3 regions of the Pseudomonas sp. SZ40 genome follow, and region 1 is predicted to be linked to each of the others. Evidence: riboswitches for the same ligand, from Rfam matches in the RefSeq annotation. Region 1 holds a riboswitch; each other region holds the start of a gene.
The links. Region 1 has a riboswitch for cobalamin ahead of cobO (cob(I)yrinic acid a,c-diamide adenosyltransferase). Riboswitches for the same ligand answer to the same signal wherever they lie in the genome.

Region 1 (4,480 bases):
AGATTGTCGACAAGGTGCCGAGCAGTCAGCGCGACCGCGCGGCGGTTCAAGCTGCCTTCAACCAATGGCATGCGGAAAGTGGCCGGCCCATGTGCCAGCTGTCGGTGATGCTGGCCCATACGGTCAATCACTGATGCATCCGCTTCTGCCGCGAATCGCCTCCGCTATCGCCGATGCACAGCGGATCCTGATCATTACCGGAGCGGGCTTGTCTGCCGACTCCGGGTTGCCTACCTATCGTGGCCTCGGTGGTCTGTACAACGGCCATACCGAAGAGGGCGTGCCGATCGAAGTGGCGCTGTCAGGCGAGATGCTGCGTCGCGACCCGGCGCTGTGCTGGAAGTACCTGGCACAGCTCGGCACCGCCTGCCTGGCCGCCCAGCCGAATGCGGGTCACAAGGCGATTGCCGACTTGCAGGCCTTGAAGCCCGAGTGCTGGGTACTCACCCAGAATATCGACGGTTACCATCGTCTGGCAGGCAGCCCGGCGCAGCGGTTGATCGAAATTCATGGTGAGTTGGCGCCCCTGCACTGCCAGCAATGCGCTGGCGTGGATGAGCGGCTCGCCGAGCATCTGCTGCAGCCGTTGCCCCCGCTGTGCGGCAATTGCGGTGGCGTACTGCGTCCGCCGGTGACGCTGTTCGGCGAGATGTTGCCGGAAGACGCCGTCGGTCGCCTTTATGCGCAGTTGGAGAAGGGTTTCGATCTGGTGATCAGCGTCGGCACCAGTGCCAGCTTTCCTTATATAGTCGAGCCGCTGCTGCGCACACGACAGGCGGGCGGGGTGACGGTGGAGGTCAATTTGTCGCAGAGCGAGGTCAGCGATCTGGTTGACTTCAGGCTGGAAGAAAGGGCCTTAGATGTTTTTCCGGAACTACTGAGTCACATCGTTACTCATAATATTTGCAAATGATCCCGTTAGTGGGCATAGTCGCGGCTGTTCATTTTTCACGCCACGGTCGTGCCCATGCGCAAACGCTTCGCACCCCTCGTGCCTCTCGCACTTACGATGGTTCTCGCCGCCTGCGCTAACCATGCTCCACAATCCCAGATCGATGCCCCGGCCCAGGCTTCTCTGCCTGCCAGGCCAGTGGTTGCAGCGCCTGTTCTGGATCGCAACGATGTCGTCGAAGACGATGCGGTTGCCGACTTCGCCGACCACGCACCTTACGAGCTGCCACAACTGGCGGACAGCGTCCTCGAAAAAGGCCTCTCGCTGATCGGCACCCGTTACCGTTTCGGTGGCAATTCGGTGAAAACCGGTTTCGACTGCAGTGGTTTCATCGGCTATCTGTTCCGTGAAGAGCTGGGCATGGAACTGCCGCGTTCGACGCGTGAAATGATCAACATCGACGCTCCGCTGGTCGAGCGCAAGGCCCTGGAGCCGGGTGATTTGGTGTTCTTCAGCACCAACGGTCGCGGTCGTGTCAGCCATGCCGGCATCTATCTGGGCGATGATCAGTTCATCCATTCCTCCAGCAGCCGCAGCGGTGGGGTGCGTATCGACAGCCTGGACGATCGCTACTGGAAGCGCACGTTCATCGAGGCCAAGCGCGTCCTGGCTCTGGCGCCGACCGAGCACCTGGCGTCCCAGCACTGAGGCCTGAATGCCCGATCTGTCCGGATCGGGCAACATCTTGATAGTTTTCAAGCGACTGCAGCATAAAGCTAAAGCTTGCACTGCAGTTGTGAACGGGGCAGAGTAGGGCGCATTCAGGCTCCAGGATCGTCCGTCCATGACTGCCACCATCCGCATCGCCTTCCTGCTGCTCGCTGCACTGCTCAGTGCATGTTCCAGTCGCGCCCCCGTACCCGCTCCGCAGCCTGTGGTGATCGCGCCCGCTCCTGGCAATTATCAGGGCGGCGCCGACGACGTGCTGTTCCGTGCCCTGGGGCTCGTCGGTACGCCATACCGCTACGGCGGCAACACACCGGCCAGTGGTTTCGACTGCAGTGGGCTGATCGGCTATGTGTACCGTGATGCCGCAGGCATCCAGTTGCCTCGCTCCACCCGGGAGCTGATCAGCATGCGCGCCCCAGTGGTTGGCCGCGACGCCCTGCGCAGTGGCGATCTGGTGTTCTTCGCCACCAACGGTGGCCGGCAGGTCAGTCATGCCGGTATCTACGTCGGCGAAGGGCGCTTCGTGCATGCACCTTCTTCGGGCGGCACCGTGCGTCTGGACAGTCTCGGCAACAGCTATTGGCAGCGCACCTATATCGAAGCGAAGCGGGTGTTTCCGGTCGAGCTGGCCAGCCATCCCTGAGCGCCAGGCCAGCGTCCGCTGCAGCTCGGCCATGCTCCTTTGAGACCGCCCTGGGACCCTGCGTGGGTCTGGCTCGCCTGCCAGGGAGGCGGATTCTGAGTCTTCGATTGACGCTGAGGCGGCCAATCCTTACCCTTCGCGGCTTGCTTCAGGTGTCCCCGGTTTCGGCCGGGGGTGAAACTGGGAAGTCGGTGCGCCGCTGTTTCAACAGGCAGGCAAGGCCGACGCTGCCCCCGCAACGGTAAACGAGTCCAACCACGCTTCTCGCCACTGTATCGTCGATACGGGAAGGTCGCGTCGGTGTCCGCATTCTGCTGAGTGCGGTGCTCGCAAGCCCGGAGACCGGCCTGTCGCTTTTCCAGGTTTGCGCGGTGGGCGCGGCCGGTGCGCGGCCGACCCGGTCAGCTCCTGCCTGCTCCTGTGTGATTCCTTCATCGTCTGGCCTGAACCCGGTTTCCTGCCCGACCGTTTCACTGGCGTGTGCCGCGCGGCCTCGCGCAAAGGAGATCCCATGACCCCATCCCCAAGCCGAGAATCAGCAGAGCGCGACGCGCGGCACAACGCCCGCATGGCGCGCAAGAAAGCCCTGATGGACGAAAAGATCGCCCAGGCTCAGGACGAGTACGGCCTGCTGCTGGTGCACAGCGGCAATGGCAAGGGCAAGAGCAGCTCGGCCTTTGGCATGGTCGCCCGCGCGCTGGGGCATGGTCTCAAGGTCGGCGTGGTGCAGTTCATCAAGGGCGGCATGGCCACCGGTGAGGAGCACTTTTTCCGCCGCTTTCCCGATGAAGTCAGCTACCACGTGATGGGCGAGGGCTACACTTGGGACACCCAGGATCGTCAGCGGGACATCGAGAAGGCCGTTCAGGCCTGGGAGGTCGCCCGGCAACTGCTGAACGACCCGCAGATCGCTCTGGTGGTACTGGACGAGCTGAACATCGCCCTCAAGCACGGTTACCTGGACGTGGATGTGGTGCTGCGTGACATCGAGTCGCGCCCCGAGCTGCAGCACGTAGTGGCTACCGGCCGTGGCGCGCCACCGGCGCTGCTAGAGGCCGCGGATACCGTTACCGAAATGACGCTCGTGAAGCATGCCTTCAAGTCCGGCGTGAAAGCACAGAAAGGCGTGGAGTTTTGAGCGTTACAGCGTCTGTATCCGATGCGGGTGAGCGCGCGTCGCGCCACTGTCCGGCACTGTTGATCGCTGCGCCGGCCTCGGGGCAGGGCAAGACCACCGTCACTGCGGCCCTGGCACGCCTGCACACCCGGCAGGGCAAGCGGGTGCGGGTGTTCAAGTGCGGGCCTGACTTTCTCGATCCTATGATCCTCTCCCGTGCCAGCGGCCACCCGGTTTATCAGCTGGATCTGTGGATGGTTGGCGAGGCCGAGAGCCGCCGCCTGCTGTGGGAAGCCGCTGGCGAGGCGGACCTGATCCTCATCGAAGGTGTGATGGGGCTGTTCGACGGCTCGCCATCCGCAGCCGACCTGGCCCGCCGCTTCGGGGTTCCGGTGCTGGGGGTGATCGATGGCTCCGCCATGGCGCAGACCTTCGGGGCACTGGCCGTCGGCCTGGCCAGCTATCAGCCGGATCTGCCGTTCTCCGGTGTGCTCGGCAATCGCGTCAATCCCGGGCGCCATAACGATCTGATCCGCGACAGCCTGCCAGCCTCGATCCGCTGGTACGGCTCTTTGCCGCGTAGCGCCGCGATCGAATTGCCGAGCCGCCACCTGGGCCTGGTGCAGGCCGCCGAGCTCGCCGACCTCGATGTGCGTCTGGATACCGCTGCCGATGCTCTGGCACAGACCGCAACGGTTACCCTGCCGCCACCAGTGACCTTCGCTGCGCCGTCGATTGCAGCGCCATTGCCGCTGCTGGAGGGCGTGCGCATCGGCGTGGCCCGCGACGCATCCTTCGCGTTCACCTATCAGGCCAATCTCGATCTGCTGGAGCGAATGGGCGCGGCCCTGACGTTCTTCAGTCCGCTGGCAGATCAGAGCCTGCCCGAGGTGGACAGCCTTTATCTGCCCGGCGGCTACCCGGAGCTGCATCTGCAGGCGCTGGCCACCAACCGTTCGATGATCGAGGCCATCACCGCCCATCAGCGAGCTGGCAAGCCGATTCTCGCCGAGTGCGGTGGCATGCTCTACCTGCTCGACACACTGAGCGACGCGGCAGGCGAACGGGCGGAGCTGGCCGGCTTGGTGCCTGGCCATGC
Region 2 (4,480 bases), on a different contig from region 1:
TCGACAGCTGGTGCTGGATATCCAGATGGTTGGTGGGTTCGTCGAGTAGCAGGATCTGCGGTTTCTGCGCCAGTGCCCGAGCGATGTGCACGCGCTGGCGTTCACCGCCCGACAGGGTGCTCCAGGCTCGCTCCGGCATTTCGGCCATGTCCACATCGGCCAGTGCCTGAACGACGATCCGTTCGTCCTCCGCCGACCAGGGCTGCAAGGCCGACAGCCAGGGCGTGCGGCCCAGTTCGACGGCATCGCGCACCGTCACCGCGTCACCGGTGTCGGCCTGTTGCTCGACGAATGCCAACTGGCGGGCGACATCCCGGCGACTCAGGCCACCCAGCGGCTTGCCCTGCAGGTGCACCTGGCCGCTGCCCGGCGTGCGGATGCCGGACAGCAGCTTGAGCAAGGTCGACTTGCCCGAACCATTGGGACCGATCAGGCCGAGCGTCTCGCCCTGATGCAGTTGCAGATCGACGCCGGCGACGATCGCCCTACCCTTCACCGACCAGCCCAGGTCGCTGCACTGCAGCACCGTACTCACCGCGCCCGCCTCCCGCGTACCAAAATCACCGCGAAGGCCGGCGCACCGATCAACGCGGTGACCACACCGATGGGCAGTACCTGGCCCTTGATCACCGTACGCGACAGCACGTCGGCGGCGATCAGGAACACCGCGCCAGTCAGGGCCGCGACCGGCACCAGCCGGCCATGCCGCACGCCGACCAGCAGCCGTGCAGCGTGAGGGATCACCAGACCGACGAAGCCGATGGAGCCGACGATCGACACCATCACCGCCGTGACCAGCGCCGCGCAGGCGATCAACGTGGCCTGCACCCGGCGCACCGGTACGCCCAGCGACGCAGCCGATTCGGCACCGAAGGTGAAGGCATCCAGCGCGCGGGTATGCCAGGCCACCAGCAGCACCCCGGCCAGCGCCACGGGTACGGCCAGGGCGACATCGTGCCAGTTGACACCACTGAGGTTGCCGAGCAGCCAGAACATGATGCCCCGGGCCTGCTCGGCGCTGGCCGACTTGGTGATCAGGAACGAGGTCAGCGCGTTGAACAGTTGGGAGCCGGCGATACCGGCAAGAATGATCTGCCCGGTGCCATTCAGCGCACCGCCGCCCGCAGCCCTTGCCAGCAAGGCGACCAGGCTGAAGGCGGCGATCGCACCGATGAAGGCGCCCATGGACAGCGACAGCATGCCTGCGCCGAGCCCCAGCAGCGCCACCGAAACCGCTCCAGTGGAGGCACCTGCGGAAATCCCCAGCAGATAGGGATCGGCCAGCGGATTGCGCAACAGCGCCTGCAGCACCACACCGGAAACCGCCAACCCGGCGCCGCAGCAGGCGGCCACCAGGGCCCGGGTCAGGCGGTAGTTCCAGACGATTCCCTCGTCGATCGGATCGAGCACGAAGCCCGCCCCGAACAGTTTGTTGGCCAGCACCTGAAAGACCACCGACAACGGGATGCGGGTTTCACCCAGCGCCACACCGACGACCACCGCCACGGCCAGCAACAGCAGGCAGACGATGGTCAGCAGGAACAGGCGGGAGCCACGGGCAATCATTTCTGCAGATCGAACCCGTCAACGGCCTTGGCCAGGGTTTCGATGCCGGTGATCATGCGCAGCGAAGCCTGCATGCCGTCGGCATCGAGAATCACGATGCGGCCGTTCTTCACCGCATCCATGTGCTTGGCGACCGGATCATTACGCAGGAACTCGAGTTTCTTCTCCACGTCGTCAGCCGGGAAACGGCGGCGATCCATGCGCGCAAGCACCAGCACGGTCGGGTTGGCCTTGGCCAGGGTTTCCCAGCCGACGGTTGGCCACTCTTCGCTGGACTCGACCACGTTTTGCAGCCCCAGCGACTTCATCATGTAATCGGCAACGCCTTTCTGACCGGCCATGTAGGGGTCGAGATCCAGGTCGGCGCTGGAGAACCAGAACGCGGCGGAGATCTGCTTCGCCTGGCGCTGCTCGGCATTTGCAACCGCCTTGCCGAGTCGCTCCTGCAGGCTGCCGACCAGCTTGTCGCCCTCAGCCTGCACGTCGAATATCTGCGCCAGCTGCTGAATGCTCTTGTACAGGCTGTCGATCTGGAACGGCTGCAGGCGAGTACCGTCGGCACCTACCAGATTGTCCTTGCCCTCGCAGTCGGACGGCATGATGTAGGTCGGAATCTTCAGCGCGTGAAACTGCTCACGGGTGCCGACCACGCCCTGCTTGCCCACCATCCACTCGAACTGCACGGCCACCAGCCCGGGGCGCTTGTTGATCACCGACTCGAAGCTCGGGTCGTTATCGGCCAGGCGCTCGACCTTGGCATTCTGCGCCTCGAACTCGGGCAGCACGTTGCTGAACCACAGCGAGGTACCCACCAGACGGTCGCCAAGCCCGAGGGAATAGAGAATTTCGGTGCCGGCCTGACCGATGGTCACGGCGCTCTTCGGCGCAGCGGCGAAGCTCAGCTCATGGCCGCAGTTCTCGAGGGTCAGGGGGTAACGAGTCGGGGTGGCGGCCAGCGCCATCGAAGACAGGCCAAGGGTGGCGGCCAGAACGGCAAAACGAGACACGGTCATGCGGGTGATCTCCCAATCAACAGATACGCATAAATGGCAGTGCGCAGGCTGGAGAACACATCACGCCAAGCGGCCATGGCCGCACCTGTCCATGAGGAAGGTGATTACGGATGCCCCCTCCCGGACACCCCGCCGGCTGGTTCGATTGCAGTGTCCAAACACAGCTGGATTGCAGCTGATCGGACCGACGCCGGCAGGTCTCCTGACTGGTACGTCGCGGCAGCGCTGTGGCCTTCCCGGGGTCGCCCCCAGTGACACGAATGCAGCGCTGCTCGGTACCTACAGTTGCGGGGGCAGTTCCGTTTGGCCATTAGAAATGGCGACGGATTCCCTATTAATTCCTCGCGGAAACCGGCGGGCGGCATCTTAAACGATTAGGTCGCTGCCCTGCAGCGCTTCGCTGCAGTTTCTGCGCATTCATCTCGACATACCGAAGCCGTTGCAGCACCTGTGCGGCTAATGCTGGCGGCCATTATTGTTACAATATAACAATTTAGCAAGTCGAGTTGAGTGCTCGCTTCAGCTCCTGATCGAAAGATCCATGGAGCCGATCGACACCGTGGTGGAAAAATTCGGATTCGGGCTTGAAATGAGAACCAAAATCAACAAGACTTGATATTGTTACCTTATAACGTATTTATTGGAGTGCTCATGAAACCTGGTATCCACCCCGACTACCGCCCCGTGCTGTTTCACGATGTCTCGGCCGACACCTATTGGCTGATCGGTTCCACCGTCAGCACCGACAAGACCCGCGAGCACAGCGACGGCAACACCTATCCCTACGTCACGCTCGATATCTCCAGCGCGTCGCACCCGATCTACACCGGCCAGCAGCGCCAGACGGCAAGCGAAGGTCGGGTGGCCGGCTTCAACAAACGCTTCGCCGGTTTCGCAGGAGCCCGCTCATGAAAGTCGTCGCCTCGCTGAAACAGGCCAAACTGCGCCACCGCGATTGCCAGATCGTCAAGCGCCGGGGTCGCATCTACGTGATCTGCAAGACCGAACCACGCTTCAAGTGCGTGCAAGGCCGGCCCAAACCGCAGCGCAAGAACAAGGGCTAAGCGCCTGCATCAGCCTCTCGGCGCGGCGCGTTCACAGCCGTCTCTCCAGGTCTGTGGCGCGACAACCATTCGCCCGCAAGCGGGCTCCTACAGTATCGAGGCGCCTGCAAAATCGTTGGGGTGAAGCCATTCCGGTAGGAGCGCCGCCCTCGGCGCGAATGCGATGCTAGCCGTTCTCTGCATCCGCGCCGTACCCACCATTCGCCGCGGCACGGTCCGACGGCATCGGGGCGCCTGCGAAATCGTTGGGGTGAAGCCATGCCGGTAGGAGCGCCGCCCTCGGCGCGAATGCGATGGTAGCCATTCTCTGCATCCGCGCCGTACCCACCATTCGCCGCGTGGCACGGTCCGACAGCATCGGGGCGCCTGCGAAAATGGGTGTTCGACGCCATTTTCTGGTCGCCGCGGGGCGATTTCGCTCATTCCGCGGCTGACGCCGTGACGAGCAGGCCATGCGACAAGCCCGGTCAACTCAACCTGCCACCTCCCCCAGTTCACGCAAATAGCTCCAGGGGTAGATGCCGCGGTCGTGGCCATCGTCGAACACCAATTGCAGCCCATAGCCCTGTGCGTGAACTGCCGTGATGCGGACGCCATCCGCTACCACGTCGATGCGCTGCGCCAGCCGAGCCGCCCGGCATTTCGAGCACGGACACCCGGCACGCAGGCGCCCGTGGGCAAGCACCTGTACCTGCCCTTGCCCCCAATCCACGCTCAATGTCGCTTGCGTGGCACTGTTACGTATTGCGACGGGTACCTGGTTCATGACTTTTGCAGTCGCAACTGGCCGATGGCGATACGCACCGCCTTGCGCACTTCCGGGTCGGCATCGTGCTC
Region 3 (4,480 bases), on a different contig from region 1:
TGGGTTTGTTCGGCACGGCGACGAAGCCCTTGATGCGCAGGATGCCATGTTTGCCGACCACATCCTTCAGCGCGGCCAGCAGGCGGGCTTCATCGGCTTCCGGTAGTTCCACGTGGAACGAGTCGAACTCGTCGTGATCGTGGTCTTCGTCTTCATTGTCGTGGTGAGTCTTGCGGCCTTCAATGTGCAACTCGGTCTCGCTGTTCAGGCCCAGCAGCACATTGAGCGGCAACGAACCGCCATGGGCCTCCACCACCTTGACCGCTGGCGGCAGCTCTTCGCCGACTTCGGCGCGCACCGCTGCCAGGGTCTCGGCATCGAGCAGATCGGCCTTGTTGAGGATCACCAGATCGGCGCTCGCCAGTTGGTCGGCGAACAGTTCGTGCAGGGGCGACTCATGATCGAGGTTGGGGTCGAGCTTGCGCTGGGCATCGACCTGATCGGGGAAGGCAGCGAAGGTGCCGGCAGCCACCGCCGGGCTGTCGACCACGGTGATCACCGCATCGACGGTGCAGGCGTTGCGGATTTCCGGCCAGTTGAAGGCCTGGACCAGTGGCTTGGGCAGGGCCAGGCCGCTGGTTTCGATCAGGATATGGTCGAGGTCGCCGCGACGCTCCACCAGTTCGCGCATCACCGGGAAGAACTCTTCCTGCACGGTGCAGCACAGACAGCCGTTGGCCAGTTCGAAAACCCGACCGTTGGCTTCTTCCTCGGTGCAGCCGATGGTGCATTGCTTGAGGATCTCACCGTCGATACCCAGTTCGCCGAACTCGTTGACGATCACCGCAATGCGACGGCCCTCGGCGTTTTCAAGCATGTGCCGCAGCAAGGTGGTCTTACCAGCACCGAGGAAGCCGGTGACGATGGTGACGGGTAGTTTGGCGAGCGTTTTCATGATTGGCCCTGCGTCTGAATGAACGGCGAGCGGGCAATAGGATGGCAGGCGCCAGCCGAGGCTGGCGAAGGCATCACCGGATCACCCCGCCCGGTTGTCGAAAGCGTTATCGAGGCAGGTCTCCTGGCTCACAGGTCATGGCGCGTAGCCGGCCTTCCCGGTTTCCCAGTGGCGATTGGCGATGCGCTCGCTGCTTACAGTTGCGGGGGCAGCCACGGCTTGCCGTGTTCCCTCTTAGCTCCATACCTATCGATGGAGAACCTCGAAGAGCACAAGGCTACGCAGAGCCTGCGACACGGTCAATCGCTAGGGTCCGTGGACGTTTCAGCGCGGTCGTGCTGAAACGTCCACAGAGCCTGAATCTGCAACATATTGACGCACTTGCCGCTTCGTGGTGTTCTTGCGCGGTTGTTTCAGGTGTCTCACGCCGCCGTGCGTGAGGTGAAACGGGAAGCCGGTTAGAGTCCGGCGCTGCCCCCGCAACGGTAAGCGAATGTCAGGATCGTCGTGGCCACTGTGCGAAAGCATGGGAAGGCCGATCCTCATCACTGCCCAGTGATCATCGTGAGCCCGGAGACCGGCCTGAATCCTCTGTTTGGCAACCCGCGGTGGGCGGGCACGCGCCGATAACTGCCCGTTATGCGGGCGGGCTCGCTGCGTCCCTGCTGTGCCGTTCACCTCATAGTGAAGGTTCACGACCATGTCCAGCAGCGCCATCTCGCACTCCAGCGCACCTGCACTTCCCCTGTCACAGCGTATTCTGCTTGCCGTTGGCAGCTGCGCGCTGGGCGCCGTGCTGATCTTCTTCGCCGGCTTCTCCCACGTCGAAGCCTTGCACAATGCGGCCCACGATACCCGGCATAGCGCCGCGTTCCCGTGCCACTGAGGACGCCAGGATGATCAAGCGCATCGCCCAGACCGCAGGCTTCGCCGGCCTGCTCGCTGCCATCGTGCTGACCGTGCTGCAGAGCCTGTGGATAACCCCGCTGATCCTGCATGCCGAGACGTTCGAAGTCGCCGAGCCCGCGGCCAGCATCGAACACAACCACGACACCGCAAGCGCTGCTCACGATCATGGCGCCGCTGGCGCTCACAGCCATGACGGTGAAGCATGGGCACCGGAAGATGGCTGGCAACGGCTGTTATCCACAGGCTTGAGCAACCTGGTGGTAGGTGTGGGCTTCGCGCTGATGCTCGCCGGCCTGTTCACCCTGCGCGCCCCCGAGAGAACCTGGCAGGGCCTGCTCTGGGGCCTGGCCGGTTTCGCCACCTTCGTGCTGGCGCCCTCGAGCGGCTTGCCGCCGGAGCTGCCAGGTACCGCTGCGGCCGAATTGCTGCTGCGCCAGTACTGGTGGATCGGTACCGCAGCTTCGACCGCGGCCGGGCTGGCGCTGCTGGCATTTGGCAACAACTGGCTGCTGCGCATACTTGGCCTGGTGATTCTGGCGCTGCCCCATGTGATCGGCGCACCGCAGCCTGAGGTGCATGAAAGCCTGGCACCCGAAGCGCTGGAGCACGAATTCATCCTTGCCTCGCTGCTCACCAACGCTGCGTTCTGGGCTGCTCTGGGGCTGGCTGCCGCCTGGTTCCATGGCCGCACTCGACACGCAGAATGAACGAGCGCTCGACCCTCGTCGCCGGCCTGGGTTGCCGGCGCGGGTGTTCGCTGAGCGAGCTGCTGGCCTTGCTCGACGATACGCTGGCCGAGCATGGCTCGAGCACTGCCGAGCTGACGGCCCTGGCCAGCAGCGACCACAAGGCTGACGAGCCCGGGTTGCTGCAGTTGGCCGAGCATCTGGGCCTGCCCATCAGCTTCCTGCCCACCGATGCGCTGACGGGTTACCATGAGCGCCTGAGCCAGACCTCGGCCATCGCCCTGCATGTCACTGGCAGCCCGAGCGTTGCCGAAGCCAGCGCCCTGGCCTTGGTCGAGCGCTTGAGCAATCGCCCCGCTCGCCTGTGGATAACCAAGCGCAAGAGCGCTAACGCCACACTGGCCGTTGCCCGCAGCGATCCGTAGGGTGGATCGGGACGCGTAGTCCACGCTTTCTCGATCCGCCGGATGGCGATCCCCCGCCGAGTGACCGGATAAGCCGAACAACACGGTGGAGGAGAAAAGCCTCTTCCACCCTACACCCAGGATTCGCATGACCGTCTACTTCATCGGCGCCGGCCCCGGCGACCCCGAACTGATCACCGTGAAGGGCCAGCGCCTGATTCGCTCCTGCCCGGTAATTCTCTACGCCGGCTCCCTGGTGCCGGAAGCGCTGCTCGACGGCCATCAGGCCAGCCTGGTGGTGAACACCGCCGAATTGCATCTCGATGAAATCGTCGCCCTGCTGCAGGCGGCTCATGCACGCGGCGAGGACGTGGCACGGGTGCATTCGGGAGACCCATCTCTGTACGGCGCCATCGGTGAGCAGATTCGTCACCTGCGCGCCCTGAGCATTCCCTTCGAGATCATCCCCGGCGTCACGGCCACGGCAGCCTGCGCCGCACTGCTGGAAAGCGAGCTGACGCTGCCGGCGGTTTCCCAGACGGTGATCCTCACCCGCTATGCCAGCAAATCACCGATGCCCGAAGGCGAGCAGTTGCACGATCTGGCGCGGCACGGTGCGACCATGGCGATCCACCTGGGTGTTCAGCATCTGCCGAAGATCGTCGGCGACCTGTTGCCTCACTATGGGGCCAGTTGCCCGATCGCGGTGGTGCATCGCGCCAGCTGGCCGGATCAGGACTGGGTGCTCGGCACCCTCGCCGATATCGAGGCCAAGGTCAGCGCCAAGGGCTTTCGTCGCACCGCGCTGATTCTGGTCGGCAGGGTGCTGGGCGCCGACGACTTCGCCGACTCGGCGCTGTACAACGAGCGCCATCGCCACCTGTTCAGGGCAGGCGTTGCAGACGATACAGACTCTCGCTGACCTTGCCGCGATTGTCGGCGATGACGATCTGCGCGCCCTGGCGGGCGAGACGAGCGTTGAGATCGCTGGCGTACAGGCGCTGCAGGAAGCTCGGGTAATCAGGCTCGTTACGGGTGGCCGTTTGATCGATCAGCCAGGCATGCAGCGCGGGCAGACGGAAACTCCAGCAGCCCTCACGGCAGTCGAAGCCGGCCCCGCGCAGTTGCCCGATCAGCGCCTGATCGCCACTCAGCACGCCGTCGCAACAGCGGTACAACGCATCCACCCAGTCGCTCATGTCAGGTGACGACCACCGGCAGCTCGATACGGAAGCAGGCGCCACCCTCCTGATTGCTCACGCTGAGCTTGCCACCCATCTGGTTGACCAGCCCGTAGCTGACCGACAGCCCCAGCCCGGTGCCCTTGCCCACTGGCTTGGTGGTGAAGAACGGATCGAAGACCCGATCCAGCAGCAGTGGGTCGATACCGCCCGCATTGTCCTGAACCTGCACGACCACCTTGTCCTCGCTGAGCTCGCTGCGCAGGAGGATGCGCGGCTCCAGTTCGGGCTCCTTTTCCCGTGCGCTGAGCAGCGCATCCTTGGCGTTGACCAGCAGGTTGATGATGACCTGCTCGAGCTGGTCGGCATGACCACGCACTTGTGGAGAACCGCAGAGGTCGAGGG

Region 2: another riboswitch for cobalamin. It lies ahead of ACT9T4_RS03895 (ABC transporter substrate-binding protein); the one in region 1 lies ahead of cobO (cob(I)yrinic acid a,c-diamide adenosyltransferase).
Region 3: another riboswitch for cobalamin. It lies ahead of ACT9T4_RS07675 (CbtB domain-containing protein); the one in region 1 lies ahead of cobO (cob(I)yrinic acid a,c-diamide adenosyltransferase).

Annotation. Positions count from the first base shown of each region.
Region 1 is NZ_JBQWIF010000030.1:41,160-45,639, reverse strand. It holds gene ACT9T4_RS20335 (DNA-3-methyladenine glycosylase I) at 1-134, shown strand, start outside; gene ACT9T4_RS20330 (NAD-dependent deacylase) at 134-913, shown strand; gene ACT9T4_RS20325 (C40 family peptidase) at 968-1,600, shown strand; gene ACT9T4_RS20320 (C40 family peptidase) at 1,737-2,264, shown strand; cobalamin riboswitch at 2,398-2,629, shown strand; gene cobO (cob(I)yrinic acid a,c-diamide adenosyltransferase) at 2,776-3,402, shown strand; gene ACT9T4_RS20310 (cobyrinic acid a,c-diamide synthase CobB) at 3,399-4,480, shown strand, end outside.
Region 2 is NZ_JBQWIF010000003.1:21,407-25,886, reverse strand. It holds gene ACT9T4_RS03905 (ABC transporter ATP-binding protein) at 1-535, opposite strand, end outside; gene ACT9T4_RS03900 (FecCD family ABC transporter permease) at 532-1,566, opposite strand; gene ACT9T4_RS03895 (ABC transporter substrate-binding protein) at 1,563-2,579, opposite strand; cobalamin riboswitch at 2,755-2,950, opposite strand; gene ACT9T4_RS03890 (type B 50S ribosomal protein L31) at 3,231-3,491, shown strand; gene ykgO (type B 50S ribosomal protein L36) at 3,488-3,643, shown strand; gene ACT9T4_RS03880 (DUF971 domain-containing protein) at 4,116-4,409, opposite strand; gene ACT9T4_RS03875 (HEAT repeat domain-containing protein) at 4,406-4,480, opposite strand, start outside.
Region 3 is NZ_JBQWIF010000006.1:134,066-138,545, forward strand. It holds gene cobW (cobalamin biosynthesis protein CobW) at 1-895, opposite strand, end outside; cobalamin riboswitch at 992-1,175, opposite strand; cobalamin riboswitch at 1,294-1,495, shown strand; gene ACT9T4_RS07675 (CbtB domain-containing protein) at 1,596-1,781, shown strand; gene ACT9T4_RS07680 (CbtA family protein) at 1,792-2,511, shown strand; gene ACT9T4_RS07685 (cobalamin biosynthesis protein) at 2,508-2,915, shown strand; gene cobM (precorrin-4 C(11)-methyltransferase) at 3,043-3,816, shown strand; gene ACT9T4_RS07695 (hypothetical protein) at 3,779-4,093, opposite strand; gene ACT9T4_RS07700 (PAS domain-containing sensor histidine kinase) at 4,095-4,480, opposite strand, start outside.